DNA from 3 places in the Streptomyces sp. NPDC028314 genome. Region 3 is predicted to be linked to each of the others. Evidence: riboswitches for the same ligand, from Rfam matches in the RefSeq annotation. Region 3 holds a riboswitch; each other region holds the start of a gene.
What was found. Region 3 has a riboswitch for cobalamin ahead of ACZ4TG_RS14675 (energy-coupling factor ABC transporter permease). Riboswitches for the same ligand answer to the same signal wherever they lie in the genome.
Positions count from the first base shown of each region.

Region 1: linked by a shared signal. The riboswitch ahead of cobN (cobaltochelatase subunit CobN) and the one ahead of ACZ4TG_RS14675 (energy-coupling factor ABC transporter permease) in region 3 are both predicted to bind cobalamin.
Region 2: linked by a shared signal. The riboswitch ahead of ACZ4TG_RS03645 (CoA-acylating methylmalonate-semialdehyde dehydrogenase) and the one ahead of ACZ4TG_RS14675 (energy-coupling factor ABC transporter permease) in region 3 are both predicted to bind cobalamin.

Region 1 covers NZ_JBVHTP010000025.1:30,618-40,471, forward strand. The annotation lists gene cobM (precorrin-4 C(11)-methyltransferase) at 1-705, shown strand, start outside; gene ACZ4TG_RS37190 (cobalt-precorrin-6A reductase) at 695-1,477, shown strand; gene ACZ4TG_RS37195 (hypothetical protein) at 1,512-2,021, shown strand; gene ACZ4TG_RS37200 (precorrin-2 C(20)-methyltransferase) at 2,118-3,620, opposite strand; gene ACZ4TG_RS37205 (precorrin-8X methylmutase) at 3,617-4,249, opposite strand; gene cobG (precorrin-3B synthase) at 4,269-5,570, opposite strand; cobalamin riboswitch at 5,896-6,022, shown strand; gene cobN (cobaltochelatase subunit CobN) at 6,062-9,670, shown strand.
Region 2 covers NZ_JBVHTP010000001.1:801,062-810,915, reverse strand. The annotation lists gene mmsB (3-hydroxyisobutyrate dehydrogenase) at 1-190, opposite strand, end outside; gene ACZ4TG_RS03655 (enoyl-CoA hydratase/isomerase family protein) at 187-1,269, opposite strand; gene ACZ4TG_RS03650 (acyl-CoA dehydrogenase family protein) at 1,266-2,417, opposite strand; gene ACZ4TG_RS03645 (CoA-acylating methylmalonate-semialdehyde dehydrogenase) at 2,414-3,913, opposite strand; cobalamin riboswitch at 4,104-4,274, opposite strand; gene ACZ4TG_RS03640 (cobalamin-binding protein) at 4,334-5,248, shown strand; gene ACZ4TG_RS03635 (short-chain fatty acyl-CoA regulator family protein) at 5,264-6,679, opposite strand; gene aceA (isocitrate lyase) at 7,070-8,356, shown strand; gene aceB (malate synthase A) at 8,446-9,854, shown strand, end outside.
Region 3 covers NZ_JBVHTP010000005.1:263,013-272,866, forward strand. The annotation lists gene glyA (serine hydroxymethyltransferase) at 1-179, shown strand, start outside; gene ACZ4TG_RS14650 (hypothetical protein) at 506-643, shown strand; gene ACZ4TG_RS14655 (L-serine ammonia-lyase) at 778-2,160, shown strand; gene ACZ4TG_RS14660 (SsgA family sporulation/cell division regulator) at 2,399-2,806, shown strand; gene ACZ4TG_RS14665 (AMIN-like domain-containing (lipo)protein) at 2,951-3,454, shown strand; gene ACZ4TG_RS14670 (flavodoxin family protein) at 3,657-4,370, opposite strand; cobalamin riboswitch at 4,450-4,646, shown strand; gene ACZ4TG_RS14675 (energy-coupling factor ABC transporter permease) at 4,676-5,374, shown strand; gene ACZ4TG_RS14680 (energy-coupling factor ABC transporter substrate-binding protein) at 5,383-5,712, shown strand; gene cbiQ (cobalt ECF transporter T component CbiQ) at 5,716-6,465, shown strand; gene ACZ4TG_RS14690 (energy-coupling factor ABC transporter ATP-binding protein) at 6,462-7,283, shown strand; gene ACZ4TG_RS14695 (PadR family transcriptional regulator) at 7,352-7,918, shown strand; gene ACZ4TG_RS14700 (EF-hand domain-containing protein) at 7,979-8,191, opposite strand; gene ACZ4TG_RS14705 (tRNA-dependent cyclodipeptide synthase) at 8,445-9,230, shown strand; gene ACZ4TG_RS14710 (cytochrome P450) at 9,211-9,854, shown strand, end outside.

The sequences.
Region 1 (9,854 bases), on a different contig from region 3:
ATCACCGTGCGCGGCGCCCGGACGCTGGCCGCCGCCCCCGTCTGCCTGTACGCGGGCAGCCTGGTCCCCCAAGAGCTGCTGGCCGAGTGCCCGGCGGACGCCCGCCTGGTCGACACCTCGCAGCTGAACCTGGACGAGATCGTCGCGGAGTTCGTACGGGCCCACGAGGCGGGCCAGGACGTGGCCCGCCTGCACTCCGGCGACCCCTCCATCTTCAGCGCCGTCGCCGAGCAGATGCGGCGCCTCGACGCGGCCGGCATCCCCTACGAAGTGGTCCCGGGCGTCCCGGCCTTCGCCGCGGCGGCCGCCGCGCTGAAGCGGGAGCTGACCGTGCCCACCGTCGGCCAGACCGTCATCCTGACCCGGATCGCCCAGCAGGCCACGCCGATGCCGCCCGGCGAGGACCTCACCACGCTCGGCCGCAGCGGTGCGCTGCTGGTGCTGCACCTGGCCACCCGCTACGCGGACCGGGTCGTCGGGGAACTGCTGCCGCACTACGGGGCCGACTGCCCGGTGGCGGTGGTGGCGATGGCCAGCCGTCCCGACGAGCTGATCCTGCGCGGCACCCTGGCCGACATCGCCGGCCAGGTGAAGGCGGCGGGGCTGGTGCGCACCGCGGTGATCCTGGTCGGGCGCACGCTGGGCGCGGAGCAGTTCCGCGACAGCCACCTGTACTCGGCCGAGCGCGACCGGCATGCCTGCTGACCGGGACCCGCGGGCGGCCCCGGCCGGGGCCGCCGGGCACGTCCTGATCCTGGGCGGCACCACCGAGGCCCGCCGCCTCGCGGAGGCGCTGGAGCACTCCCCGTACCGGGTGACGACCTCCCTGGCCGGCCGGGTCACCGCACCGGTGCTGCCGCCGGGCGAGATCCGGATCGGCGGCTTCGGTGGCATCGTGGGGCTCGCGACCTGGATCATCGTCCACAATGTCACGCACGTCGTGGACGCCACCCACCCCTTCGCCGAACGGATGAGCTTCCACGCCTCCGAAGCCGAGGCCCTCACCGGCGTCCCGCTGCTGGCACTGCGCCGGCCCGGCTGGACGCCCGGACCCGGTGACCGCTGGACCTTCGCGGACTCCCTCGACGACGCGGCCGCGCTGCTGCCGGGCATGGGCGGCCGGGTCTTCCTGACGACCGGCCGGATGGGCCTGCACAGCTTCGCGCACCTCACCGAGCCCTGGTTCCTGGTGCGTTCGGTGGATCCCCCGGCCGGGGAGATGCCGCCGCGGCTCGAAGTCCTGCTCGCCCGGGGCCCGTTCACCCTCGACGACGAGCGGGAGCTGCTGTCCCGGCACCGGATCGAGGTACTGGTGACCAAGGACAGCGGCGGCAGCGCCACCGCCCCCAAGCTCACCGCGGCCCGTGAAGCGGGCATTTCGGTGCTCGTCGTACGGCGGCCGCCGGTTCCGGAGTCGGTGCCGGAGGCCGGCTCCGTCGAAGCGGTCCGCCGCTGGCTGGACGCCTCCCGGGGCTGAGCTGGAGGTCCCCCGCAAGCCTTAGGCTGAGGCCATGCGGATACGCCACTCCTCACTCGCCCTGATCCTCACCGCCGCGACACTCGTCACCGGATGCGGGGAGAAGTCGACACCCAGAGGATGGGACCCCGACGCGGCCCTGCAGCGCGCGGACGAGGCGGTGGGGAAGAGCGGCGACGACGCCGAGGCACGGGTGACCGGCCGCGGCACCGGGTTCCTCGCGGCGGGCCTGGAGAAGACCTTCGAGCTGGGCGGGGAGCGGCCGTACCGCTTCGACATCGCCTGCGACAGCGAGGAGAGCCCGCGGATCACGCTGGTGCTGGCCCGCGACGGGGCGGCCGGAGACCGGTCGTTCGAGCTGAGCTGCGCGCCCGGTGACGTGACCCGGCTCAACGTCCCGGCGGGGCCCGCGCTGTCGGCGCACATAGAGGCCCCGCCCAAGGGCGACTCGCCGCCGGCCGGGGTGATCGCGTGGCAGCTCCTCACGCTCGACCCCAAGGGCGTCCAGGGCTGCGCGGACGACCTGGCGGGCTGCGCGGGTTGAGCGGCTGCGGCCGGCCCCCGGGGCGGTGACCGCCGCCGGCTGCGGCCGGACCCGGGGACGGTGACCGCCCCCGGGGTCCGGCGCCCGCTCAGCGGCTCACGGGTAGCGGCGCGGAGTCCACGTCACCCTCGAACCGTCGGCCCGCTCCGTGACCTGGGTCTGCGAGGAACCGATCAGCAGGATCGTGCGCATGTCGACCTCGGCGGGCTCCAGTTCGGCCAGCGTGACGATCCGCACCGACTGCTCCGGGCCGCCCACGTCCCGCGCGACGACCACCGGGGTCTGCGGGGAGCGCAGTTCCAGCAGCAGCTCCCGGGCCTGCGCCACCTGCCAGGTCCGGCTGCGCGAGCCCGGGTTGTACAGCGCGAGCACCAGATCGGCCGCGGCGGCGGCGCGCAGCCGCTCCGCGATGACCTCCCAGGGCTTGAGCCGGTCGGACAGGGAGACGGTGGCGTAGTCGTGGCCCAGCGGGGCGCCGGCCGCGGCGGCCGCCGCATTGGCCGCGGTCACCCCCGGCAGGACCCGTACGGGCACGTCCTTGTACTCGTCCTGCCCCGCGACCTCCAGCACGGCCGTGGCCATCGCGAAGACCCCGGGGTCACCGCCGGAGACCACCACGACCCGCTTGCCGCGCCGGGCCAGGTCCAGGGCGAACTCGGCGCGCTCCGACTCCACCTTGTTGTCGGAGCCGTGCCTGATCTGGCCCGGCTTCACCGGAACCCGGTCCAGGTAGGTGGTGTAGCCGACCAGCACCTCCGCGTCGGCCAGCGCCCGCCGGGTCTGGGGGGTGAGCCACAGCGGCCCGGCCGGTCCGGTGCCGACGACCGCGACCTCGCCGGGGCCGGACGGCACGCTGCCCGGGTTGCCGATCCGGCTGGGCACCACGGCGACCGCGAAGTACGGCACGCTGTCGGGGTCGGTGTCGGCGAGGTCCCCGGTGCGCTCCCCCTCCATGGTGGCGCGCTCGACGTAGCGGGCCTCGGCCAGCCGCCCGCTGTTGTCCATGGCCCGGCGCACGGCGGGGAAGGTGCGGCCGAGCTTCATCACGACCGCCGAGTCGGTGGCGGCGAGCCGGGCGGTGAGCTCCTCCTCCGGCAGGGTGCCGGGCAGGATGGTCAGGACCTCCTCGCCCTCCACCAGCGGGGTGCCGAGGCGGGCGGCGGCGGCGCTCACCGAGGTCACGCCGGGGATCACCTCGGCCTCGTAGCGGTCCGCGAGCCGCTTGTGCATGTGCATGTACGAGCCGTAGAAGAGCGGGTCGCCCTCCGCGAGCACGGCCACGGTCCGGCCGGCGTCCAGGTGTGCGGCCAGGCGGGCGGCGGAGGCCTCGTAGAACTCCTCCATCGCGCCCTGGTAGCCGCCGGGGTGGTCGGTGGTCTCGGTGGTGACCGGGTAGACCAGCGGCTCCTCGACGTGGTCCGCGCGCAGGTGCTTCGCGGCGATCGAGCGGGCGATGGAGCGGCCGTGGCGGGCCGAGTGGTACGCGACGACGTCCGCCTCCGCGATCACCTCGACGGCGCGCAGGGTCATCAGGGACGGGTCGCCGGGACCGAGCCCGACCCCGTAGAGCTTGCCCGCAGTCCTCGCTTCGGCGCTCATTCGGCCACGCTCGCAATGGCGTTGACGGCCGCCGCGGCGATCGCGCTGCCGCCGCGCCGGCCCCGGACGATCAGGTGGTCGAGCCCCGAGGAGTGCGCGGCGAGCGCGTCCTTGGACTCGGCCGCGCCGATGAAGCCGACGGGGACGCCGATGACGGCGGCGGGGCGCGGGGCACCCTCCTCGATCATCTCCAGCAGCCGGAACAGCGCGGTCGGGGCGTTGCCCACGGCGATCACCGAGCCCTCCAGCAGGCCCCGGTCGCGCCAGACTTCGAGCGCGGCGGCGCTGCGCGTGGTGCCCATCTTCGCGGCGAGCTCCGGCACGGCCGGGTCGGAGAGGGTGCAGACGACCTCGTTGCCGGCCGGCAGCCGCTTGCGGGTGACCCCGCTGGCGACCATCTGTACGTCGCAGAGGACGGGCGCGCCGGCCTCCAGGGCGGCGCGCGCCCGCAGTACGACCTCCGGGGTGTAGCCCAGGTCCTGGGGCAGGTCGGTCATCCCGCAGGCGTGGATCATGCGCACCGCGACCTGGGCGACCGATGCGGGCAGCCCGGAGAGATCCGCCTCGGCGCGGATCGTGGCAAAGGACTGGCGGTAGATGGCCGCGCCGTCCTTCTCGTACTCAAACACGGTGCACTCGCTCATTTCTTCACTGCGGTTCGGGGGCTTCGGGGGTCTGACGGGCGGCCGCGAGGGCCTGTGCAAGTTCGGTGGCCGGTACGTCCTGCCGTACGGGGCGGCCCGGTGCGGCGACCCGGTACCCGGCCGGGGTGGCGACCAGGTCCACCCAGGCGGCGCCGCGCGGATGCCCGCAGCGCCGCTCGCAGCCTGACCAGTGCACGGGCAGCGGCCCGCGCGCCCGCTCCGCGACGGCCCGCGCGTCGGCGCGCACGTCCGCGAGGGACTTGGCGCAACCGGGCCGTCCCGTACAGGCGGTGACGGTCTCCCAGGGGCTGTCCGGGGCGGTGACCAGCCCGGCGCCCTCGATGCGGTCCGCGCCGGGGGCCGGCCGCCGGGCATCGGCCGAGGGCAGCACGACGCTGCGCCACGGGGTGACGCGCAGCTCGCCGCGCCCCTCGCCGGCCACCTCCGCGAGGACCCGCCACTGGGCGGAGCTCAGCCGTCCCAGCGGCGGCAGTACGCACAGGGCCGCGCGGCCGCCGGCGCCCCCCGGCCGGGGCGGGGGCGCGTACGGCCAGGCCACCTCGCCACAGGGCTCGGCCGCGATCCCGGCGGCTTCGAGCCGCCGGGCGAACTCCGCCGCCTCCAGGGGGTGTTCGGGGGGCAGTTCGGACACCCGCCAGGCGCGGGTGCCGGCCGCCTCGGCGGTGTCGAGGAAGTATCCGGCGGCCAGCAGCGCCGCCCGGGGGGCGTCCGCCGCCGCCAGCTCCACGGCGTCGGCGGCCCGGCCCAGGCGGACCAGCGCCCGGCCGTCCGGCCTGCCGAGCACGGTCACGTCGGGGCCCAGCGCGGCCACGTCGCCGCGCCCGTCGTCGAAGGCGAACAGGAACCGCCCGGACAGGGCGGTCGCCCGGGAGCCGGCGCACAGCAGCCGGTCGAACTCCACGGCCCAGGGCAGCACGTCGGGCCGGGCAGGGCCCTCCAGTCCGGACAGCGGGGTCGCCACGATGTTCCGTACCCGCTCGTGGCCCGGCGCGGGCAGCAGGCCCGCCGCGTCCAGCAGCTCCGCCAGCGCACCGCCGCAGCCGTCCGCGAGCCCGCGGAGCTGGACGTTGCCGCGCGAGGTCAGCTCCAGGTGCCCGTCCCCGAACCGGTCGGCGGCGAGCGCCAGCGCGTCCGCCTGGCCGGCCGTGAGCAGGCCCGCCGGAATCCGGACCCGCGCCAGGAACCCGTCGTCCGCCGCATGCAGCCGCAGCGCGCCGGGGCAGGCGTCGCCACGGTCCCGTATGACGGGTTCGTCCCGCGATGCGTCGGAGGGGGGCGTGGGCATGGCCGCGAGCATACCCACCATTACGACGCCCCGACCTGTGTCCGTCACCACCCCGCCCAGCCCCACCAGGCACATCCACCCCCGCCGGACACATCCAACCCCGCCAGGCACATCCAACCCCGCCAGGCACCTCCAGCCTCGCCGGCGTTTGAGGCGCGGGGTCCGGGGCAGAGCCCCGGCAACGGCGCCGCACCCGGCAACCCACCACCCCGAGCCAGCGCAGCATCACGGCAGAGCCCCGGCAACGGCGCCGCGCCCAACCGCCCACCCCACCCCGCCGAGCCAGCGCAGCGCCACGGCCGCCTAGGATGACCTTTCGGCAGGCCAAACGGCCCGCCGTCGCCGAGGACGGCGACATGGGAGGAAGCCCGGTGAGATTCCGGCGCGGTCCCGCCACTGTGAACCCCGCGGAGCGATCGGCGGGGTGAGTCAGGAACTCCCGCTGTCCTCACTGCCCGGGGCGCGGAAACCCCGAGGAAGGCTGCCGCCGCATGATCCTGCTGCTGTCGACGTCCGACACCGATCTGCTCAGCGCCCGCGCCGCGGACGGCCCCGTCCCATACCGGTTCGCGAACCCCTCCCGCCTTCCCCTGGACGACCTGCCCGGCCTCCTGGAGGGGGCCGACCTGGTCGTCGTACGCCTCCTGGGCGGCCTGCGCGCCTGGCAGGACGGCCTCGACCTGCTGCTGGCCCCCGGCCAGCACCGCCCGGTCGTGGTGCTGACCGGCGAACAGGCCCCGGACGCCCAGCTGATGGAGGCCTCGACCGTCCCGATCGGCATCGCCGCCGAGGCACACGGCTACCTCGCGCACGGCGGCCCGGCCAACCTGGACCAGCTGGCGCGGTTCCTCTCCGACACCGTCCTGCTCACCGGACACGGCTTCGAGCCCCCGGCCGCGGCCCCCACCTGGGGCCCGCTGGAGCGCACCCCGCAGCGGACCGAGGGCCCGCGGATCGCGGTGCTCTACTACCGCGCCCACCAGATGAGCGGCAACACCGGCTTCGTGCACGCCCTCTGCGAGGCCGTCGAGGCCCAGGAGGCCCAGGCGGTCCCCCTGTACGTCTCCTCCCTGCGCACGCCGGAGCCGGAGCTGATCGCCGAGCTGGAGTCCGCGGACGCCATCGTCACCACCGTCCTCGCGGCGGGCGGCACCCGCCCCGCGACGGCCTCGGCCGGCGGCGACGACGAGTCCTGGGACGCGGGGGCGCTCGCCGCGCTCGGCGTGCCGATCCTCCAGGCCCTGTGCCTGACCGGCTCCCGCAGCGCCTGGGAGGAGAACGACGAGGGCCTGTCCCCGCTCGACGCCGCCACCCAGGTCGCGGTGCCGGAGTTCGACGGCCGGCTGATCACCGTCCCGTTCTCCTTCAAGGAGCTCGACGAGGACGGCCTGCCCGCCTACGTGGCGGACCCCGAGCGGGCCGCGCGGGTCGCGGGGATCGCCGTACGCCACGCCCGGCTGCGGCACATCGAGCGCCGGGACAAGAAGATCGCGCTGGTCCTGTCGGCCTACCCGACCAAGCACTCCCGCATCGGCAACGCGGTCGGCCTCGACACCCCCGCAAGCGCCGTGGAACTGCTGCGCACCCTCATCGCGGGCGGCTACGACTTCGGCCCCGTCGAGGAGATCCCGGGCCTGGTCTCCGGTGACGGCGACGAGCTGATCCGCGCCCTGATCGAGGCCGGCGGCCACGACCAGGACTGGCTCACCGAGGAGCAGCTCGCCCGCAACCCCGTCCGCATCCCGGCCGCCGACTACAAGCGGTGGTACGGGCAGCTTCCCGCGGAGCTGCGCGAGCAGGTCGAGGAGCACTGGGGCGAGGCGCCGGGCAACATGTTCGTCGACCGCTCGGCCAACCCCGAGGGCGACATCGTCCTGGCGGCGCTGCGCCGCGGGAACCTGCTCATCCTGATCCAGCCGCCGCGCGGCTTCGGCGAGAACCCGATCGCGATCTACCACGACCCGGACCTGCCGCCCTCGCACCACTACCTGGCCGCGTACCGCTGGATCCAGGCCCGCGCCGAGGACGGCGGCTTCGGCGCCGACGCGATGATCCACCTGGGCAAGCACGGCAACCTGGAGTGGCTGCCGGGCAAGAACGCGGGCCTGTCCGCGTCCTGCGCCCCGGACGCCGCGCTCGGCGACCTCCCCCTCATCTACCCGTTCCTCGTCAACGACCCGGGCGAGGGCACCCAGGCCAAGCGCCGGGTGCACGCCACCCTGGTCGACCACCTGGTGCCGCCGATGGCCCGCGCGGAGTCGTACGGCGACATCGCCCGTCTGGAGCAGCACCTGGACGAGTACGCGCAGATCTCCGCGATGGACCCGGCGAAGCTGCCCGCGATCCGCGCGCAGATCTGGACGCTCATCCAGGCCGCGAAGCTCCACCACGACCTGGGGCTCGAAGAGCGCCCGGACGACGAGGGCTTCGACGACTTCCTGCTGCACGTCGACGGCTGGCTGTGCGAGGTCAAGGACGCCCAGATCCGCGACGGTCTGCACGTGCTCGGCGGCGCCCCCACCGGTGCGTCCCGGGTCAACCTGGTCCTCGCGATCCTGCGCGCCCGCCAGATCTGGGGCGGCACCACGGCCCTGCCCGGCCTGCGCGAGGCCCTCGGCCTCGACGAGTCCGCGGCCACCCGCACCACCGCCGACCAGGCGGAGGAGACGGCCCGCGCGCTGGTGCAGGCGATGGAGGACGCGGACTGGGCCCCGGAGGCGGTGGCCGAGGTCGCCGCCGGGCACTCGGCGGACGTGGCGGCCGTGCTGGACTTCGCGGCCCGCGAGGTCGTGCCGCGCCTGGCCGGCACCACCGACGAGATCGCCCACGTGGTCAGCGCCCTGGACGGCTCCTTCGTCCCGGCGGGCCCGTCCGGCTCCCCGCTGCGCGGCCTGGTCAACGTGCTGCCGACCGGCCGGAACTTCTACTCGGTCGACCCGAAGGCCGTCCCCTCCCGCCTCGCGTGGGAGACGGGCCAGGCCCTGGCGGACTCGCTGCTGGGCCGCTACCGCACCGACAACGGCGAGTGGCCCGCGTCCGTGGGCCTGTCGCTGTGGGGCACGAGCGCGATGCGCACCTCCGGCGACGACGTGGCGGAGGCCATGGCGCTGCTGGGCGTCCGCCCGGTCTGGGACGAGGCCTCGCGCCGCGTCACCGGTCTGGAGCCGGTCCCGCTGGAGGAGCTGGGCCGCCCGCGCATCGACGTCACCCTGCGCATCTCGGGCTTCTTCCGGGACGCGTTCCCGCACGTGATCGGCCTGCTGGACGACGCGGTACGGCTCGCGGCCTCGCTGGACGAGCCCGCGGAGCAGAACTTCGTCCGGGCCCACGCCCAGGCGGACCTGGCCGAGCACGGTGACGAGCGGCGCGCGACGACCCGTATCTTCGGCTCGCGCCCGGGCACCTACGGCGCCGGCATCCTCCAGCTGATCGACTCGCGCGACTGGCGGACGGACGCCGACCTCGCGGAGGTCTACACGGTGTGGGGCGGGTACGCGTACGGCCGCGGTCTGGAGGGCCGTCCAGCGCGCACCGAGATGGAGACGGCGTACAAGCGGATCACGGTCGCCGCGAAGAACACCGACACGCGCGAGCACGACATCGCGGACTCGGACGACTACTTCCAGTACCACGGCGGCATGGTCGCCACCGTCCGCGCGCTGCGGGGCACCGCCCCCGAGGCGTACATCGGTGACTCCACCCGCCCGGAGACGGTCAAGACGCGCACGCTGGTCGAGGAGACCTCCCGGGTCTTCCGCGCCCGGGTGGTCAACCCGAAGTGGATCGAGGCGATGCGCCGCCACGGCTACAAGGGCGCCTTCGAGCTCGCGGCGACGGTGGACTACCTCTTCGGGTACGACGCCACGACGGGCGTGGTCGCCGACTGGATGTACGACAAGCTGACCGAGACGTACGTCCTGGACCCGGAGAACCGCGCCTTCCTGGAGGAGGCCAACCCCTGGGCGCTGCACGGCATCGCCGAGCGGCTGCTCGAAGCCGAGTCGCGCGGCATGTGGGAGAAGCCCGACGCCCAGATCCTCGAAGCCCTGCGCCAGGTGTACCTGGACACGGAGGGCAATCTGGAGGCCGAAGCCGAGTAGCGGCGGCGGCTGCCGCAGAGCGGGCCGATGCGCCACCGCTGCGGCGGGCCACGCCGTGCGGGCCCTGGACCGGGGAGACCTGGCCGGGGCCCGCACCCGTGTCGGCGCCGGCTCGCCGGCCGGCCGCTGCGCTCCCGCCGCGCGGGTCGACGCGCAATCCCTCGAAGGGGGGTGTCCCCACCTC
Region 2 (9,854 bases), on a different contig from region 3:
TGATCACCACGTCGGCCTCGGCGGCCGCCGCGCCGGCCGAGGAGGCCGGCTCCACCCCCGTCGCCGCGGCGGCGGCCAGGAGCTCCGGCACCAGGTCGAAGCCGAGGACGCGGTGCCCGGCCCTCACCAGGTTGGCCGCCATCGGGCCACCCATGTGGCCCAGTCCGACGAACGCCACGGTACTGCTCACCAGGGCACCTCCTGAGTCGAATCGTTCGCCGCCAGCCGCAGTTCGCGCTCGCCGAGCGGGGCGAAGAACCGCTCCACACCGGCCGGTTCGACCTCCGCGAGGGTGGGCGGACTCCAGTGCGGGCTGCGGTCCTTGTCGATCACCTGGGCGCGGATGCCCTCCACCAGGTCGGGGGAGGACAGGGCCGCGCAGGAGACCCGGAACTCCTGCTCCAGGACCCTTTCCAGCGGGCCCAGTTCGCGGGCCCGGCGCAATGCGGCCAGGGTGACCTTGAGGGCCGTCGGTGATTTCGCGGTCAGCGCGGCCGCCGCCTCCTTCGCAGCCGGAAGGCCGTCGGCGAGGAGCCGTCGGACGATCCCCTCGACGCTGTCGGCCGCGTAGCAGTGGTCGATCCACCCGCGCGCGGCGGCCAGTTCACCGGCCGGCGGCGTCCGGACCCGGCTGCCGAGCGCCTCGTGTACGGAGGTCCGCGCGAGGTCGGCGGCCAGCGCGGGGAGCTCGGCCGCGGGGACGAAGTGGTCCGCGAGCCCGCACAGGAGCGCGTCGGCCGCCCCGACCGCCGTACCGGTGAGGGCCAGATGGGTGCCGAGCCCGCCCGGCGCGAGGGCCAGCAGGTAGGTGCCGCCGACGTCGGGGACGAAGCCGATGCCGGTCTCGGGCATGGCGACGCGGGAGCGTTCGGTGACGATCCGTACGGTCCCGTGGGCCGAGATCCCCACACCGCCGCCCATGACGATGCCGTCCATGAGGGCGACGTACGGCTTGGGGTAGCGGGCGATACGGGCGTTGAGCCGGTACTCGTCGTGCCAGAAGTCCGCCGAGGCGGTGTTCCCGGCCCTGGCATCGTCGTAGATGGCGCGGATGTCGCCTCCGGCGCACAGGCCGCGTTCACCGGCGCCCTGGATGACGACGGTCTCGACGGCCGGGTCGTGCTGCCAGGCGGCGAGTGCCGCGTCGATGCGGAGCACCATGGGGTGGCTGAGGGCGTTGAGGGCCTCGGGGCGGTTGAGGGTGATGTACGCGGCGTGGCCCTCGGTACGCAGCAGGACGTGGTCGTCTTGGGGGGATTCGTTGTTCATCGCAGGGTCTCCGTGAGTCCGCGGGCGACGATGACGCGCATGACCTCGTTGGTGCCTTCGAGGATCTGGTGGACGCGCAGGTCGCGGACGATCTTCTCGATGCCGTACTCGCCGAGGTAGCCGTAGCCCCCGTGGAGCTGGAGGGCCCGGTCGGCGACCGTGTAGCCCGTGTCGGTGGCGAACCGCTTGGCCATCGCGCACAGCCGAGGGGCCAGCGGATCGCCGGAGTCGAGGGCCTGGGCGGCCTGCCGGAGCAGGGCGCGGGCGGCGGCCAGTTCGGTGGCCATGTCCGCGAGACGGAACTGGAGCGCCTGTGCGTCCAGGAGCCGCCCGCCGAAGGCCTCGCGGTCGGCGAGGTACGCCAGGCTGCGGTCCAGGGCGCTCTGCGCACCGCCGAGCGAGCAGGCGGCGATGCCGAGCCGGCCGCCGTTGAGGCCGTTCATGGCGATGCGGAAGCCCTCGCCCTCGGCTCCGAGCAGCCGGTCGGCGGCCACGCGCACCCCGTCGAGGACGACCTGGCGGGTGGGCTGCGCGTTCCAGCCCATCTTGTGCTCGTTCGGGCCGAAGGAGACCCCGGGGTCCTCCCGTTCGACGACGAAGGCGGAGATCCCGCCGGGCCCGGCCTCCCCGGTGCGGGCCATGACGACGTAGACCCCGGCGGCTCCGGCGCCGGAGATGAACTGCTTGACGCCGGTCAGCACGTAGTGGTCGCCGTCCCGCTCGGCGCGGGTGCGCAGGGCGCCCGCGTCGGAGCCGGCGCCGGGTTCGGTGAGGCAGTAGCTGCCCAGGGTGTCGGCCGTGCAGAGGCCGGGCAGCCAGCGCTCGCGCTGTGCGCGGTCTCCGTAGCGGTCGATCATCCAGGCGACCATGTTGTGGATGGAGAGGTATCCGGCGATGGACGGGCAGCCGGTCGCGAGGGTCTCGAAGACGAGGACCCCGTCGCCGCGGCCGAGCCCCGAACCGCCGTGCTCCTCCCGTACGTACACGCCGCCGAGGCCCAGGACCGCGGCCCTGCGGATGACGTCGACGGGGAAGTGCTTGTCCCGGTCCCAGGCGACGGCGTGCGGCGCGAGGTGCTCCTGGGCGAAGTCGAGGGTGACCTCGGCGAGGGCGAGCTGGTCCTCGGTGAGGGTGGCCACGGCGCTCATCCCATCGTCGGGATGGTGAAGCTCGCGCCCTCCTTGGCCCCGGAGGGCCAGCGCGAGGTGACGGTCTTGGTGCGGGTGTAGAAGCGGATGGAGTCGGGACCGTGCTGGTTCAGGTCCCCGAAGCCGGAGCGCTTCCAGCCGCCGAAGGTGTGGTAGGCCACCGGGACGGGGATCGGGACGTTGACGCCCACCATGCCGGCGCCCACCCGGCGGGTGAAGTCGCGGGCGGTGTCGCCGTCGCGGGTGAAGATCGCGACGCCGTTGCCGTACGGGTGCTCCGTGGGCAGGCGCAGCGCCTCCTCGTAGTCCGCGGCCCGTACGACGCTCAGCACCGGGCCGAAGATCTCCTCGCGGTAGATCCTCATGCCGGGGGTGACGCGGTCGAAGAGGGTGGCTCCGGCGAAGTAGCCGTTCTCGTGGCCGGGCAGGGTGAATCCCCGCCCGTCGACGACGAGTTCGGCGCCCTCGGTGGCGCCGATGCCGACGTAGCGGTCGACCCGGTCGAGCGCGTCACGGCTGACCAGCGGCCCGAAGTCGGCCTCGGGGTCGTCGGAGCGGCCGACGCGCAGGGTGGCGATGCGTTCCTTCAACCTGGCCACCAGGGCGTTCGCGGTCTCCTCGCCGACGGGGACGGCGACGGCGATGGCCATGCAGCGTTCGCCGGCGGAGCCGTAGCCGGCGCCGATCAGGGCCTCCACGGCCTGGTCCAGGTCGGCGTCGGGCATCACGATCATGTGGTTCTTGGCGCCGCCGAAGCACTGGGCGCGCTTGCCGTGGGCGGCGGCGGTGGCGTAGATGTGCGCGGCGATCGGGGTCGATCCGACGAATCCGAGGGCCTGCACGCGGGGGTCTTCGAGGAGGGTGTCCACGGCTTCCTTGCCGCCGTTGACCACGTTCAGCACACCGGGCGGCAGACCGGCCTCCAGGAAGAGCTCCGCCAGGCGCAGCGGTACGGACGGGTCCCGCTCCGAGGGCTTCAGGATGAAGGAGTTGCCGCACGCCAGGGCGGGTGCGGCCTGCCACAGGGGGATCATCGCGGGGAAGTTGAAGGGGGTGATCCCGGCGACCACGCCCAGCGGCGCGCGCAGGGAGTGCACGTCGATCCCGGTGCCCGCGTTGTCGGTGAACTCCCCCTTCAGCAGGTGCGGGATCCCGGCGGCGAACTCGACCACCTCCAGGCCGCGTTGCAAGTCGCCGTGCGCGTCGGCGACGGTCTTGCCGTGCTCGGCCGACAACAGCCGTGCGAGGGAGTCCCGTTCGCCCTCGACCAGCTGGAGGAAGCGCAGCATGACGCGGGCGCGGCGCTGCGGGTTCCACTGCCCCCAGTCGGCCTGCGCCTCCTCGGCGTTCGCGATGGCGGCCTCGGTGTCGGCGCGCCCGGCGAGCGGGACGCGTGCCTGGACCGCGCCGGTGTTGGGGTCGTACACGTCGGCGAAGAGGCCGGACGCCCCGGTGGTGTGCTTGCCGCCGATGAAATGGGTGAGTTCGCGGACCATGGATGCCTGCTCTCGTCAGGTTGGATCCGGGGATGGCACGGCCCGGCCGCGGACGGACCCGGTGGGGTGCGCCGCTGGGAGGGGCCGTGAGAACTACGAGCGCGTGGACAGGTGGTGTGCGCGCTCCGCCGGATCACCAGGGTCGTGGGTACAAACCGGTGCCATGCGTGTCTGCTCCATCCTCGTGGACAACACGGAACGTTCCGCGGCCGGTATCCTGACTCCCGGATCCACGCGTGCCGCCCGCCTTCCCGACAGACCTCGTCAGTGGCGTGTGGATGGCAGCACACTCCCCGGTCACAGTGGCGGGACCGTGCCGGATTCTCACCGGCTTCCCTGCACCGCGGACCTTGTGCCACGAACATATAGTTGGACGTCCTAGTAAGTCCAGACCCGCCACCGCGCGCCTACAGTCGGTGCATGCGCATCGTCTCCCTGCTCCCGGCCGCCACGGACATCGTGGCGGACCTCGGCCTCGCCGCCGACCTGGTCGGACGTACCCACGAATGCGACTGGCCGCCGGAGGCGGTCGCCTGCGTTCCGGTGGTCACGAGGGCCGGGTTCGCCGCGGAGGAACTCAGCAGCCGGGAGATCTCCGAGGCCGTGGGCGGGGCCGCCCACTCGGGCTCCTCGCTCTACACCCTGGACACCGAGGCGCTCGCCGCGCTCGAACCGGAGATCGTGCTCACCCAGGACCTGTGCGACGTCTGCGCGGTGTCCTACGAGGGAGTCTCGCGCGCGGTGCGCCTGCTGGACGCCGGACCCCGCGTCCTGAGCCTGGAACCGCGCACCCTCGACGACGTACTGGACTGCCTGGTCACCGTGGGCGAACTGCTGGGCGTACGGGAGCGGGCCGAGCGGCGGCGCACGGAACTGCGGGCACGGCTGGCGCAGGTGCGGCGGCTGACCGCCGGCCGGCCCCGGCCCCGGGTGGTGGCCATCGAATGGCTCGACCCGCTGTGGCCCGCCGGGCACTGGGTGCCCGAGCAGATCACCTGCGCCGGGGGAGAACCGCTTCTCGCCGCACCGGGCGAGCACACCGAGCCGATGACCTGGGACGCCGTTCGTGCCGCCCGCCCCGACGTCGTGCTGCTCCTGCCGTGCGGCTTCCCGCCGGAGCGGACCCTGCGGGAACGTGACCTCCTGACGTCCCTCCCCGGCTGGGACCAACTGCCCGCCGTACGGGCCGGGGAGGTCTGGGTCCTGGACGGGCCCGCCTACTTCAACCGCCCCGGACCGCGTGTCGTGCGCGGCGCCGAAGTGCTCGCCCACGTCCTGCACGCCGTCCGGGCGGGCGAGCCGGTGGCCGCGGGCGAGGCCCGCCGCCTGGAGTGAGCCTGCGGGGCCCGGTCAGCCCCGGGCCGGGTCGGGGGCACCCTTGACCGGGTAGGGGATGAAGGTGCTGCTGTTCTCGTCGACGGCCAGGGCCCGGCCGAGCGGCGGCACGGCCCGCTGGGGGCAGTCGAGGCGCTCGCAGAGCCTGCAGCCCATCCCGATCGGGGTGGCCGCCGCCCTGTTGTCGAGGTCGAGCCCGTCGGCGTACACGAGGCGGGAGGCGTGCCGGATCTCGCAGCCCAGGCCGATGGCGAAGGTCTTGCCGGGCTCGCCCCAGCCGCCCCGGTGCCGGGTGACGGCGCGGGCGGTCCACAGGTAGCGCTGCCCGTCGGGCATGGCGGCCACCTGGACGTGGATGCGGCCGGGCGCCGCGAAGGCCTCGTACACGTTCCACAACGGGCAGGTGCCGCCCGCACGGGAGAAGTGGAATCCGGTGGCCGACTGCCGCTTGGACATGTTCCCTGCCCGGTCCACCCGGACGAAGGAGAACGGCACCCCGCGCAGCCTGGGGCGTTGCAGGGTGCTCAGGCGGTGGCAGACCGTCTCGTAGCCGATCCCGAAATGGTCGGTGAGCCGCTCGATGTCGTAGCGGAACTCCTCGGCGGCGGTGTGGAAGGCCGTGTACGGGAGGATCAGCGCGGCCGCGAAGTAGTTGGCGATGCCGATCCTCGCCAGGGCGTGAACGGGGGAGCCGGGCGGGAAGTCCTCGGCGGCGAGCCGGTCCAGCTCACCTCCGTACTCGATCAGTGCCAGCTGGGTGGCCATCCGGAATGCCTGCTGGCCCGGCCGAAGCCGGTTCGACAGGTGCAGGACCCGGGCGGTCCCGTCGTAGTGGTGCAGCCGGTCGGAGTCCGCGGCGGTCCCGACCCCGTGCCGGTCGGAGAGCCGGCGGGTCAGGGCGCGGATGACGTCCCCGGGGCGGATGCCGATCTCGCGGGCCAGTGCCTCCGCGGCGAGATCGGTGTCATGGAGGTAGTTCTGCCGCCGGTAGAAGAACTCGCGGATCTCCTCGTGGGGCGAGCGCGGCGCGTCCGCCACCTCGTTCCGGCCGTCGGCGGCGTCGGCGAGGCGCTCGGTCAGGAGCTGGCTGCGCCGGCCCAGATCGAGCAGGACCGAGGCGACGGCGGGCATCCGGGTGGCCAGTTCGGCCAGGTCGGACGGGGAAACGCGGGCCTCGGCGACCTGCTGGGCGAGCGCCTCGCGCAGGTCCGCGACCAGGCGGCTGGTGTCGCGCTCCGAGAAGAACCCCGGATCGACCCCGAACGCCTCGGTCAGCCGCAGCAGTACGGGAACGGTGAGCGGCCTGGAGTCGTGCTCCATCTGGTTGAGGTAGCTGGGCGAGATGGCGAGCACCCTGGCCAGATCGGCCTGGGTCATCCGCCGCTCCTCGCGCAGCCGCCGCAGCCGTGCTCCCGCGTACGTCTTGCTCACCGCACTCCTCCGCCGTTGGACACGCGCCGCCAGGATACGGGGGCAGGCGCGGCCGAGGGGCTTCGCAACCTTGGCAATTCCGGCCTCGAAGATTCGCAAAGCTTGGCAGATGTACCTCCTTGATGGCACTCAGTGTCAATGCCAGAGTCGGTGCTGCGGCCCGCCGGACCTGGCGGCCGAGGCGGGCTGCCGGGCCTGATTCACGCCCTGATTTCAGGGATCCTGGCAGCTCGAATCGGCGGCTCGGCAGCATTGCTCAGCTTCGGCCCGCAGCCGGGTTCGGCGGCCGCACCTCCTTTACAGGCACAGAGTGCCAATCCCCAGGGTGCCTGCCCAGGTGCAGGTCCGGCTCATTGGCAAGACAAGCGACGGATGGAAACGGTGACGGTCATGGCAGAGGCGAACACGACGGCGGCGGCCGAGCAGCTCAAGCAGCGCTGGGCGACGGACCCGCGGTGGTCGGGCATCGAGCGCACCTACACGGCCGAGGACGTGGTCCGGCTCTCGGGCAGTGTCCGCGAGGAGCACACGCTGGCCCGGCGCGGCGCCGAGCGGCTGTGGCGCCAGCTCCACGAGCAGGACTACATCCACGCCCTGGGCGCCCTGACCGGAGGCCAGGCGGTCCAGCAGGTGCGGGCCGGACTCCAGGCGATCTACCTCTCCGGCTGGCAGGTGGCGGCCGACGCGAACCAGGCCGGCCACACCTACCCGGACCAGAGCCTGTACCCGGTCAACTCGGTGCCGCAGGTGGTGCGCCGGATCAACAACGCGCTGCTGCGCGCCGACCAGATCGCCACCGCCGAGGGCGGCGCGGACACCACGGACTGGCTGGCCCCCATCGTCGCGGACGCCGAGGCCGGCTTCGGCGGCCCGCTCAACGCGTTCGAGCTGACCAAGGCCATGATCGCGGCCGGTGCGGCCGGCATCCACTACGAGGACCAGCTCGCCTCGGAGAAGAAGTGCGGCCACCTCGGCGGCAAGGTGCTCGTCCCCACCTCGCAGCACATCCGCACCCTCAACGCGGCCCGCCTCGCCGCCGACATCGCCGACACCCCCACCCTGGTCATCGCACGTACCGACGCCCTGGCCGCGAACCTGCTGACCAGCGACGTCGACGAGCGCGACGCGCAGTTCGCGACGGGGGAGCGCACCGCGGAGGGCTTCTACCGGGTGCAGAACGGCATGGCACCGGTCATCGCCCGCGGCCTCGCCTACGCCCCGTACGCCGACCTCATCTGGGTCGAGACCGGCACCCCGGACCTGGCCCAGGCCCGCGAGTTCGCCGAGGCCATCCACGCCCAGTACCCCGACCAGATGCTGGCGTACAACTGCTCGCCCTCCTTCAACTGGAAGGCGGCCCTGGACGACGACCAGATCGCCAAGTTCCAGCGCGAGCTCGGCGCGATGGGCTACCGCTTCCAGTTCATCACCCTGGCGGGCTTCCACTCCCTCAACCACGGCATGTTCGACCTGGCCCGCGGCTACGCCGAGCACGGCATGACCGCCTACGTCGACCTCCAGGAGCGCGAGTTCGCCGCCCAGGCGCAGGGGTTCACCGCCGTCAAGCACCAGCGCGAGGTCGGCACCGGCTACTTCGACCTGGTCTCCACCGCCGTCAACCCGGCTTCCTCGACCACCGCGCTCGCCGGTTCCACCGAGGAAGAGCAGTTCCACTAGACGACTCAGTCAGCCGGCCAAGCCGATTTCCGACGGGTGCCCGGGGACGTCCCCCTCGGGCACCCACCGCCCCCGTTGAGGAGAACCGCATGCCCCTCTCGTCCCTGACCAGCAGTGTCCAGGTTCTCGGTGCACCGGGTGAACGCCACGAGGAGATCCTCACCCCCGAGGCCCTGGAGTTCATCGGCCGGCTCGACGCCGCGTTCGCGGACCGCCGCCTGGAGATCCTCAAGGAGCGCCGCCGCCGCTCGGGCCACCTGGCCGGCGGCACCCCGCTCGACTTCCCGCTCGCCACGCGCACCGTCCGCGACGATCCCGGGTGGAGGGTCGCACCGCCCGGACCCGGCCTCACCGACCGCCGCGTCGAGATCACCGGCCCGCCCGATCGGCGGATGGCCGTCAACGCCCTGAACTCCGGCGCCCAGGTGTGGATGGCCGACTTTGAGGACGCCACGGCCCCCACCTGGGACAACGTCATCGGCGGCCAGCTCAACCTGCTCGACGCCATCGAACGGCGCATCGACTTCACCACCCCCGAGGGCAAGGAGTACCGCCTCGGCGAGAACCTCGCGACCATCATGGTCCGCCCGCGGGGCTGGCACCTCACCGAGGAACACCTGGAGACCGACGGCCGCCCCCTGTCCGCGTCGCTCGTCGACTTCGGCCTGTACTTCTTCCACTGCGCCCGGCGCCAGATCGACGCCGGCCACGGCCCGTACTTCTACCTCCCCAAGCTGGAGAACCGGTACGAGGCCCGCCTGTGGAACGACGTCTTCCTGCTCGCGCAGGAACTCCTCGGCATCCCCCGCGGCACCGTCCGCGCGACGGTGCTCATCGAGACGATCACGGCCGCGTTCGAGATGGAGGAGATCCTCCACGAACTGCGCGAGCACAGCGCCGGTCTCAACGCGGGCCGCTGGGACTACCTCTTCAGCCTGATCAAGACCTTCGGCCATCGCACCGACTTCCAGCTCCCCGACCGCGCCAAGGTCACCATGACCGCCCCCTTCATGCGCGCCTACACGGAGCTGCTCGTGCGCACCTGCCACCGGCGCGGGGCCCACGCCATCGGCGGCATGGCCGCGCACGTCCCCAGCCGGGACGCGGAAGCCAACACCGCCGCCCTCGCGAAGGTCCGCCTCGACAAGGAGCGGGAGGCCGAGGACGGCTTCGACGGCTCCTGGGTCGCCCACCCGGGGCTGGTACCGGTATGCCGCGAGGTCTTCGACGGAGTCCTGGAGGAACGGCCCAACCAACTGGAGCGGACGCGTGAGGACGTCGAGGTCACGCCCGCCGACCTGCTGTCCGTCCGCCGGATCGCCGCCCCGCCCACCCGCGAGGGCATCCGCTCCAACGTGGCCGTGGCGCTGCGCTACTTCGACGCCTGGCTGCGCGGCAGCGGCGCCGTCGCGCTGAACGGGCTGATGGAGGACGCCGCGACCGCCGAGATCGCCCGCGTGCAGATCTGGCAGTGGCTCCGCCACGACAGGGTGGACCG
Region 3 (9,854 bases):
TGACCTCGGGCCTGCGGATCGGCACGCCGGCGCTGGCCACCCGCGGTTTCGACGCCGAGGCCTTCACCGAGGTCGCCGAGATCATCGCGCAGGCCCTGAAGCCGGCCTACGACGCCGAGGACCTGAAGGCGCGCGTCTCGGCGCTCGCCGCGCAGTTCCCGCTGTACCCGACGCTGTAGCGAGCGGGCAGGGCCCGGCCGTGTTTTCCACAGGGCCGGGCCCTTTTCATGACCGCTGCCCCAGCGGATGCCACCCATCGCCCCTGAATCATGCAAAAAGCGGCACATAGTCGGCATCCCCATCAGGACGGACACCTTCCCCGGCTGGGCGGTGTGGATCGCGGCCGTCGTCGCGCTGATCGCCTCCGGCTTCCGCACCGAGAACTTCACCGCCCACGGCGGCTTCGCCCCGAACGGCTGGACCGCGGCCGTGACCGCCGTCACCACCTCGGGCGGCGGCCGCGGCGCCCGTACCGGGCGGCTACGACATCGCTCTGCTGGCCGCCATGGCCTTGGTCACGTACTTCCGGGCCGTCCGCGCCGGGGTCAGGGCCCACCACGCGGGCCTGCCGGGCCCGGACCCCGTGCTGGACGGCCCCGGGGCCGCCACGGCCACACCGGAGCGCGAGCTGACCCACGCCTGACCGAAAGCTTCCCACCCCGTCCGGCAGCCGAGCTGTTCACCTCACCGCGTTAAGCTCAGCTGCCGGACAAAATCCGACCAATCCGCCTCTCCTGCCCCCTCCCACCCCACGAGCAGACAAGGGAGTCCGCCACCGTGGCCATCTCCGTCTTCGACCTCTTCTCCATCGGCATCGGCCCCTCCTCCTCCCACACGGTCGGCCCGATGCGGGCGGCGCGCATGTTCGTGACCCGCCTGAAGAAGGACGGTGTCCTCGCCCAGACCGCGTCCGTCCGCGCGGAACTCTTCGGCTCCCTCGGCGCCACCGGCCACGGCCACGGCACGCCCAAGGCCGTACTGCTGGGCCTGGAGGGGCACTCCCCCCGCACGGTGAACGTGGAGACGGCCGACGCCGAGGTCGAGCGCATCCGCCAGAGCGGCCGGCTGCGCCTCCTCGGCGCCGAGATAGGCGAGTCCCACGAGATCGCCTTCGACGAGCCGAACCAGCTGATCCTGCACCGCCGGCGCTCCCTGCCCTACCACGCCAACGGCATGACGCTCTTCGCGTACGACGCCTCGGGCACCCCGCTGCTGGAGAAGACGTACTACTCGGTGGGCGGCGGTTTCGTCGTGGACGAGGACGCGGTCGGCGAGGACCGGATCAAGCTCGACGACACGGTGCTGAGGTTCCCCTTCCGCTCCGGTGACGAGATGCTGCGGCTGGCGAACGAGAACGGCCTGTCGATCTCCTCGATGATGCTGGAGAACGAGAAGGCCTGGCGCACGGAGGAGGAGATCCGCGAGGGCCTCCTGGAGATCTGGCGCGTCATGCAGGCCTGCGTCGCGCGCGGCATGTCCCGCGAGGGGATCCTGCCGGGCGGCCTGCGGGTCAAGCGCCGCGCCGCCGGCACCGCCCGCCAGCTGCGCGCCGAGGGCGACCCGCAGGCGCACGCCATGGAGTGGGCCACGCTGTACGCGATGGCCGTCAACGAGGAGAACGCGGCGGGCGGCCGGGTCGTCACCGCCCCCACCAACGGCGCCGCGGGCATCATCCCGGCGGTCCTGCACTACTACATGAACTTCGTGCCGGGCGCGGACGAGGACGGCGTGGTCCGCTTCCTCCTCGCGGCGGGCGCGATCGGCATGCTCTTCAAGGAGAACGCCTCGATCTCCGGCGCCGAGGTCGGCTGCCAGGGCGAGGTCGGCTCGGCCTGCTCCATGGCGGCCGGCGCCCTCGCCGAGGTGCTGGGCGGCACCCCGGAGCAGGTGGAGAACGCGGCCGAGATCGGCATGGAGCACAACCTCGGCCTGACCTGCGACCCGGTCGGCGGCCTGGTCCAGATCCCCTGCATCGAGCGCAACGGCATGGCGGCGGTCAAGGCCGTCACCGCGGCCAAGATGGCGATGCGCGGCGACGGCACCCACAAGGTCTCCCTCGACAAGGTCATCAAGACCATGAAGGAGACCGGCGCCGACATGAAGGTCAAGTACAAGGAGACCGCCCGCGGCGGCCTCGCGGTCAACGTCATCGAGTGCTGAACCGGACGCCGGGCTGAACCCCGGCGCGGTCGCGCCGGCCGGCGCGCCCGGCGCACCCCCGGTTCGGGCCCGCCCTCCCCCCGGAGGGCGGGCCCGCTCGCGTTCCGGCCCCCGCGCAAGAGGGGCCGGGCGGCCCGTCCGGCTCGGGACCTTCGGCCCGGGGAGCGGGGCCGGACGTGGGCTAGCTTGATCAGGGGGGCCGAAGAACGCCCCGCGCCGACAGAGAGGCGAACCCCCCATGGCCACCACGGAACACCGTGTCCTGCGGCTCCGGCTGGAGACCTCGCCCGCCCCCGTCCCGGTGCGGGGGGCCTTCGTGTACCGCTCGGACCGGCCCTACGAGCTCTGCGTCGACTTCGAGGGCGCGGGGGTGCACATCGCGCGCTGGGTGTTCTCCCGGGACCTGCTGCTCGACGGTCAGACCTGCGCCACGGGCGAGGGCGACATACAGGTGTGGCCTCGCTGGGCCGGCACCGAGCCGCGGGTCTTCCTGGCCCTGCGCGCCGGCGAGCACGGCTGTGTGATCTCCGCCCGCGCGAAGGACGTACGGGAGCTCTGCCGCCGGATGGTCGAGCTGGTCCCGCGCGGGCAGGAGACGCGCCACTACGACCTCGACGCCCAGCTGAGCGCCCTGCTGCCGCGGTGACGCCCGGCGGCGCCGGGGGCCGCTCCGGAGGGCGGGGACCCCGGTCGTGAGACTCGTGCCGGATTCCGTGCAACCGTCGGCGCCCGCGAGGTGTCTTCCCCTGTGAAACCGCTGTCCCCGTCTCTGGAGAATCGGGGGGACGTCATGAACCACCTACGTCGCCGTCAGCTCACCGCACTCGTCGCGGGCTCGCTGCTCGCCTCGGGCGTCGCGTTCGCCGCACCGGCGTCCGCCGCCACCCGCACCCTGTCCACCACGCTGGTCACCAACGCCCGCTGGGGCGGGCACTGCACCTACGACCGGCTCGTCATCGACCTTCAGGGATCCGCTCCCCCGGTCACCGTCACACCCGTTTCCGAGCTGATCTACGACGGGTCGGGCAAGCCCGTCCCGCTGGCCGGAAAGTACTTCCTGGAGATCCGCCTGCACCCGGCCGCCGGGCACACCGACGCGGGGCAGAACGTCTACCAGGGACCCCGGCTGCAGAAGATCTACCTGAACAAGCTCAAGGGCCTGGCCTACACGGGCGACTTCGAGGGGTACGTGACCTTCGGCGCCGCCTTCGACACCCCGCCCACGTACAACACCTCCGTGCTGCACGCGCCGGAGCGGTTCGTCGTCGACTTCCCGCATCCCGCCACCTGCTGACCGGTCACCGGGCCCGGGGGTCGCACGCCCCGGGCCCGGTGGGGCCGTCCGCGCGCCTCGCCCTGGCCGACGGGACGCGGCGGCGGCCCGGGCGCTGCTGGAGGAGGCGCTGGACGGCTGCCGGCGGATGAACGCGCTGCCGTTGCCGGCGCAGCCGGAGTCGGCGCTGGCGGAGGTGCCGGCCTGAGCGCCGGGACAGCCCTCAGCGGTGCTCGGGGTTCGGGAAGTCGAAGCGGCACCCGGCGTCCCACAGCGAGCGCTGGTTCCCGTGCGCGGGGATTCCGCCCGCCCGCTTGAGCAGGGCGGCCAGGTGCATCAGGTTCCAGCTCATGAAGGTGGTGTTCCGGTTGGTGAAGTCGTTCTCGGGGCCGCCCGAACCCGGGTCGAGGTACGAGGGGCCCGGTCCGGCCTCGCCGATCCAGCCCGCGTCCGCCTGCGGCGGGACGGCGTAGCCGAGGTGCTGGAGGCTGTAGAGGATGTTCATGGCGCAGTGTTTGACGCCGTCCTCGTTGCCGGTGATCAGTGCGCCGCCGACCCGCCCGTAGTAGGCGTACTGGCCGCGGTCGTTCAGAATCGAGGAGCAGGCGTAGAGCCGCTCGATGACCTGTTTCATGACGGAGCTGTTGTCACCGAGCCAGATGGGTCCGCACAGCACGAGGATGTCGGCGTCCATGATCTGGCTGTAGAGCACGGGCCACTGGTCGCTCTCCCAGCCGTGCTCGGTCATGTCGGGCCAGACACCGGTGGCGATGTCGTGGTCGACGGCCCGGATCAGGGAGGTCCGGGCGCCGGCCGCTTCCATGACCGCGCGGCTCCTGGCGATCAGGCCCTCGGTGTTGCTGGTCTCGGGTGAGCGCTTGAGCGTGCAGTTCACGTAGACGGCGGTGAGGTCTGAGTAGTCGTAGTCGTCGGCCACTCCCCCACCCTGCCCACGGCCGGGCGCCGCCCGCCAGCCGGCCGCGACCGGTCGGGTTGTTAGCGGTCCGCGTGGCCGACTAGGGTCATCGGGCCTTGGTGTTCGGGAAACCGGTGGGAAACCGGTGCGGCCCTCGCCACTGTGATCGGGAAGTCCGGCTCCACTCCCTCGCGGGAAGCCACTGGGCCCGCGCGGGAGACCGTACGGCCCCGGGAAGGCGGAGTCAGGGCATCAGTACCCGTGAGCCAGGAGACCGGTCAGGGCGCGTCGTCCATCCACGAGGTGCTGGAGAGGTCTCCCCACTCATGCATATTGCCGAGGGCTTTCTGCCCCCCTTGCACGCGGTCGCCTGGGGCGCCGCGTCCGCTCCCTTTGTCATACACGGGGTCCGCGCCCTCACCCGCGAGGTGAAGGCCAATCCCGAGAGCACGCTGCTGCTCGGTGCGTCCGGAGCATTCACTTTTGTCCTGTCCGCACTGAAGATCCCTTCCGTGACGGGCAGTTGTTCCCACCCCACCGGCACCGGACTCGGGGCGATCCTCTTCCGGCCGCCCATCATGGCGGTGCTCGGCACGATCACCCTGCTCTTCCAGGCGCTGCTGCTGGCCCACGGCGGGCTCACCACCCTCGGGGCGAACGCCTTCTCCATGGCGATCGCCGGGCCGTGGGCGGGCTACGGGGTCTACCGGCTGCTCAAGAAGTCCGGCCTGCCCCTGATGGTGACGGTGTTCTTCGGCGCGTTCTTCGCCGACCTCGTCACCTACTGCGTGACCAGCGTCCAGCTGGCGCTGGCCTTCCCCGACCCGGGCACCGGCTTCCTCGGCGCCCTCGCGAAGTTCGGGGGGATCTTCGCGGTCACGCAGATCCCGCTGGCGGTGAGCGAGGGGCTGCTGACGGTCCTCGTCATGCGGCTGCTGATGCAGTCCAGCAAGTCGGACCTGGTCCGGCTGGGGGTCGCCAAGCTGACCGCCCGTACCGGGAACAAGCAGGAGGCGGCGGTCTGATGAGCGGGATGACCAAGAACACGAAGATCAACCTCCTGCTGCTGCTCCTGGTGGCGGCGCTGGCCGTGCTCCCGATCGCGCTGGGGCTGGGCGAGGGCAAGGAGGAGCCGTTCACCGGCGCCGACGCGCAGGCCGAGGCGGCCATCACCGAGCTCAAGCCGGACTACGAGCCGTGGTTCTCCCCCCTGTACGAGCCCCCGTCCGGGGAGGTCGAGTCGGCGCTGTTCGCCCTCCAGGCGGCCCTCGGCGCGGGCGTGCTCGCGTACTACTTCGGCGTCCGCAAGGGCCGCCGCCAGGGTCTCGCCCAAGCCCGGTCGGCCGACACCACGGAGTCGTAGGCGGTGCTGCCGATCGACGTGGCGGCGCACTCCAGCCGCTGGCGCCGCCGCCATCCGCTGGAGAAGGCCCTGCTGGGATTCGGGCTGACCGTCACGGCCGTGGCCCTGCCGCCCTGGCCCGGCGGCCCGCTGGTCGCGGCGGCCACCCTCGCGGTGCTGCTCGGGCCCGCCGGGGTCGCCGGGCGGCAGCTGTGGCGGGCCTTCCGGATCCCGCTGGGGTTCTGCTTCACCGGGGCCCTGCCGCTGCTGTTCGCGGTGGGCGGCCCGGCCGGGCCGCTCTCCCTGGCGCCCGACGGGCCCCGGCACGCCGCCGAACTGCTGCTGCGCACCTCGGCGGCCTCGCTCGGGGTGCTGCTGTTCGCCTTCACCACCCCGGTGTCGGACGCCCTGCCCCGGCTGGTCCGGGCCGGCGTCCCGGCGCCGGTGGTCGACGTGGCCCTGGTCATGTACCGGATCGGGTTCCTGCTGCTGGACTCGATGACCCAGGTCCGCCGGGCCCAGGCGGCCCGGCTCGGGCACACCGGCCGGGCCGCGGCGTGGCGTTCGCTGGCCGGGCTCGCGGCGACCTCCTTCGTACGGGCCTTCGACCGCGCGGCGCGGCTCCAGGACGGGCTGGCGGGCCGCGGCTACGACGGCACGCTGCGGGTGCTGGTGCCCGAGGCGGCGCTGTCCTGGCGGTTCCTGGCCGCGTCGGGGGCGCTCCTGGCCTTCCTGATCACCCTGACCCTCACCCTGAAGGGGCTGTACCTGTGAACCCGTTGGTGGAACTGGCCGGCGCGGGATACGCCTACGAGGACGGCCCCGAGGTCCTCTCCGGCGTCGACTTCGGCATCGCGCGGGGCCGCGCCCTGGTCCTGCTGGGCCGCAACGGCAGCGGGAAGACCACCCTGATGCGGCTGCTGAGCGGGGGCCTGCGGCCGGGCTCGGGCGCGCTGCGGCTCGACGGCGCGCCGGTGACGTACGACCGCGCCGGGCTGACCCGGCTGCGCACGGCGGTGCAGCTGGTGGTCCAGGACCCGGACGACCAGCTGTTCGCCGCCTCGGTGGAACAGGACGTGTCCTTCGGCCCGATGAACCTGGGCCTGGCTCCGGACGAGGTGCGGGCCCGCGTGGACTCGGCGCTCGCCGCCCTGGACATCACCGCGCTGCGGGACCGGCCGACGCACCTGCTCTCGTACGGGCAGCGCAAGCGGGCGGCGATCGCGGGCGCGGTGGCGATGGCTCCGCGGGTGCTGATCCTGGACGAGCCGACGGCCGGCCTGGACCCGGACGGGCAGGAGCGGCTGCTGGACGTGCTGGCGGGGCTGCGCGCCCGCGGGACCACGGTCGTCATGGCGACGCACGACGTCGACCTGGCGGTCCGCTGGGCCGACGACGCGGCGGTCCTCACTCCGGCGGGCATCCGCGTCGGCCCCGCCGCCGCCCTGCTCTCGGACCCGGACCTGCTGGCCTCGGCGGGCCTGCGCCAGGCCTGGTCGCCGGCGGTGACGGCCTTCCTCCGCGCCCGGGACCTGCTGGGGCCGGACGCCGCCGGCCCCAAGACCCCCGAGGCGCTCGCGGCGCTCGCCTGAACCCCGGCCGGGCCGTCGCCGCGGGGGACCGGGAGGGCCGTGCCGGGCTCCGAACCTAGGATGACCGCATGTCGCTCCCGCACGCCATCCTCACCGCCCTGCTCGAGAAGCCCTCGTCCGGGCTGGAGCTGACCCGGCGGTTCGACAAGTCGATCGGGTACTTCTGGTCCGCCACGCACCAGCAGATCTACCGCGAGCTGGGCCGGCTGGAGGAGGCCGGGCTGATCCGGGCGCTGCCCAGCGAGGTGCCCGTACGGGGGCAGAAGAAGGAGTACGAGGTGCTGCCCGCCGGCAGCGCGGAGCTGGCCCGGTGGGTCGGGGAGAGCCAGGACCCGAAGGCCATCCGGGATCCGCTGCTGCTGCGGGTCCGGGCGGCCGGCGTGGTGGGGCCCCAGGGTCTCGTCGAGGAGCTGCGGCGGCATCTGGAGCTGCACCGCGGGCAGCTGGCGAAGTACGAGGCCATCGAGGCGAAGGACTTCCCGCCGGGACGGGACTCCGACGAGGACCGGCTGCGCCGGCTCGTGCTGCGCGGCGGGATCGGCCTGGAGACCTTCTGGCTGCGCTGGCTGGAGGAGGCCCTGGCCGAGGTCGGGGACATGGCACCCGGGGCCGAGGGCGGCCGGGACACGGCCTGACCACGGAGTGGCCGCCTCCGCCCCGGCAGGGGGCGAAGGCGGCCGACGGCTCCGGGGCTACTACTTGTTCAGGGCGGCCCAGAACTCGTCGAAGCTCAGCAGGCCGTCGCCGTTGGTGTCCTTGGCGGCGACCACCGCGTCGGCGACCGCGCCGGTGACGAACGCGTCACCCATCGCCTTCATGGCCGCGCTGTACTCGTCGGCCGTGACGAAGCCGTCGCCGTCCGCGTCGAACTTACGGAACGTCGCCCGCGCGCTCTCGATGTCCGCCACTGGGTCCACCCCTTCTCGGTGCTTGTTGACGGCTCAGGGTAGCGCCCGCCGGAGCCCGCCCCTCCCCCGGGTCCCGTTCGGCCGGCAGAAAGATATTCAATTACCCTTCCGTAAGGCGGAAGCGATAATTCCAGCCACCAAATCAAGCCTGCACTTGTCACGCTCCGGGATCACGGCATAACGTACCGGCATTGCCGCCACACCAGGAGCGCAGGGCTCCCAGGGACAAGCGGCAACAAGGGCGATCACATAGGTGACGATCACAGCTGACGCATCATTCGAAGTTCTGCCCTTCACCCGCACTTGCCGCCATATCTGGGAAGACGGCGACCATGTGCTCATCGGAGTGAGTCCCGGAAACAGCTACTTCAGCTCCGAGCGCATCAGCAGTCTTGCCCGGTGGGCCGTGACCCGCTTCGCACAGGTCGACTTCGTCTACGCGGACCTCCATGTGGACCGGATGTTCGCCGCATTCGGCTACACCCGGGAGCACGCGGAGAAGCGCGCCGCGAAGGAAATCAAGGCGGTTCGGCGAAGGATCCTCAAGGGCGTGGAGGAATCAGGGCCCCCGCGCGCCGAGATCCGAGTGAGGGCGCTTTCCGAGTTCCAGTCGAACCCCGTTTACCAACTCCTGCACCGGCGCGTGCTGCATTTCCTTGAGACCGACAGCGAATTCCGCAAGGGCTGCGAGGAAATGGCCCTTCACTTTGTCGGGTCCAAGTTGCCGGAAGGTGAATCGATCACGGACGCACAGTTGCAGGTCTGTTTCGACTACATGGCGGCCGAGCTGCCGTTCTTCGTGGACACCCCCAGCATTCTGGACGTGCCGTCCTCCGTGGCGGCCTATCACGTCAAGATGCCGATGACGGATGTCCTCTTCGCCCGGGGCGGCGGCCTGCGCGCGACCCGGAACCAGGCGTACGCCGTCGTACGCCCCGAGGCGGCGGCCGCCCCGGTCCACACGCCGAAGCCGGCGCAGAGCACCACTCCGAACCACGTACCGACCGAAGGGACCGTCGATGAGCGTCGAGCAGCTTGAGGGCCGGGGGGCCGCGGGCACCGGGGGAACCGGCGACGCCCTCCTCGACTTCCCGCTCTCGCGGCGCGGTGACGTGCTCCCCGAGGAGTGCACCTGGCTGCGCGAGAAGGCGCCGGTCGCCAGGGTCCGTACCCTCACCGGGGACCCGGCCTGGCTGGTGAGCAGCTACGCGCTCGCCAAGCAGGTGCTGGAGGACGAGCGCTTCAGCCTCAAGGACACGGCGAACGCCGGGGTCCCCCGCCAGTACGCGCTGACGATCCCGCCCGAGGTCGTCAACAACATGGGCAACATCAACAGCGCCGGACTGCGCAACGCGGTGATGAAGGCGCTCAACCCGCGCCAGAAGGGGCTCCAGGACTGGCTGCGCGCCAAGGCCGGGGAGCTCATCGACGACATCGTGGCAGAGGGCGGTCCGGCGGACCTCCGGGCGGGGTTCGCCGACCCCTTCTCGGCGGCGCTGCACTGCCGGGTGCTGGGGGTGCCGTTCGAGGACTGGCGCCGGCTGATGTCGGGGCTGGACGTGGCGTTCATGACGGCCCGTGAGCCGTTCGCGGACTCCTCGCTCAACTGGTACAAGGACGTCGGCTACTTCGTGGACCAGCTGAACGCCCAGCTGGCGCTGCC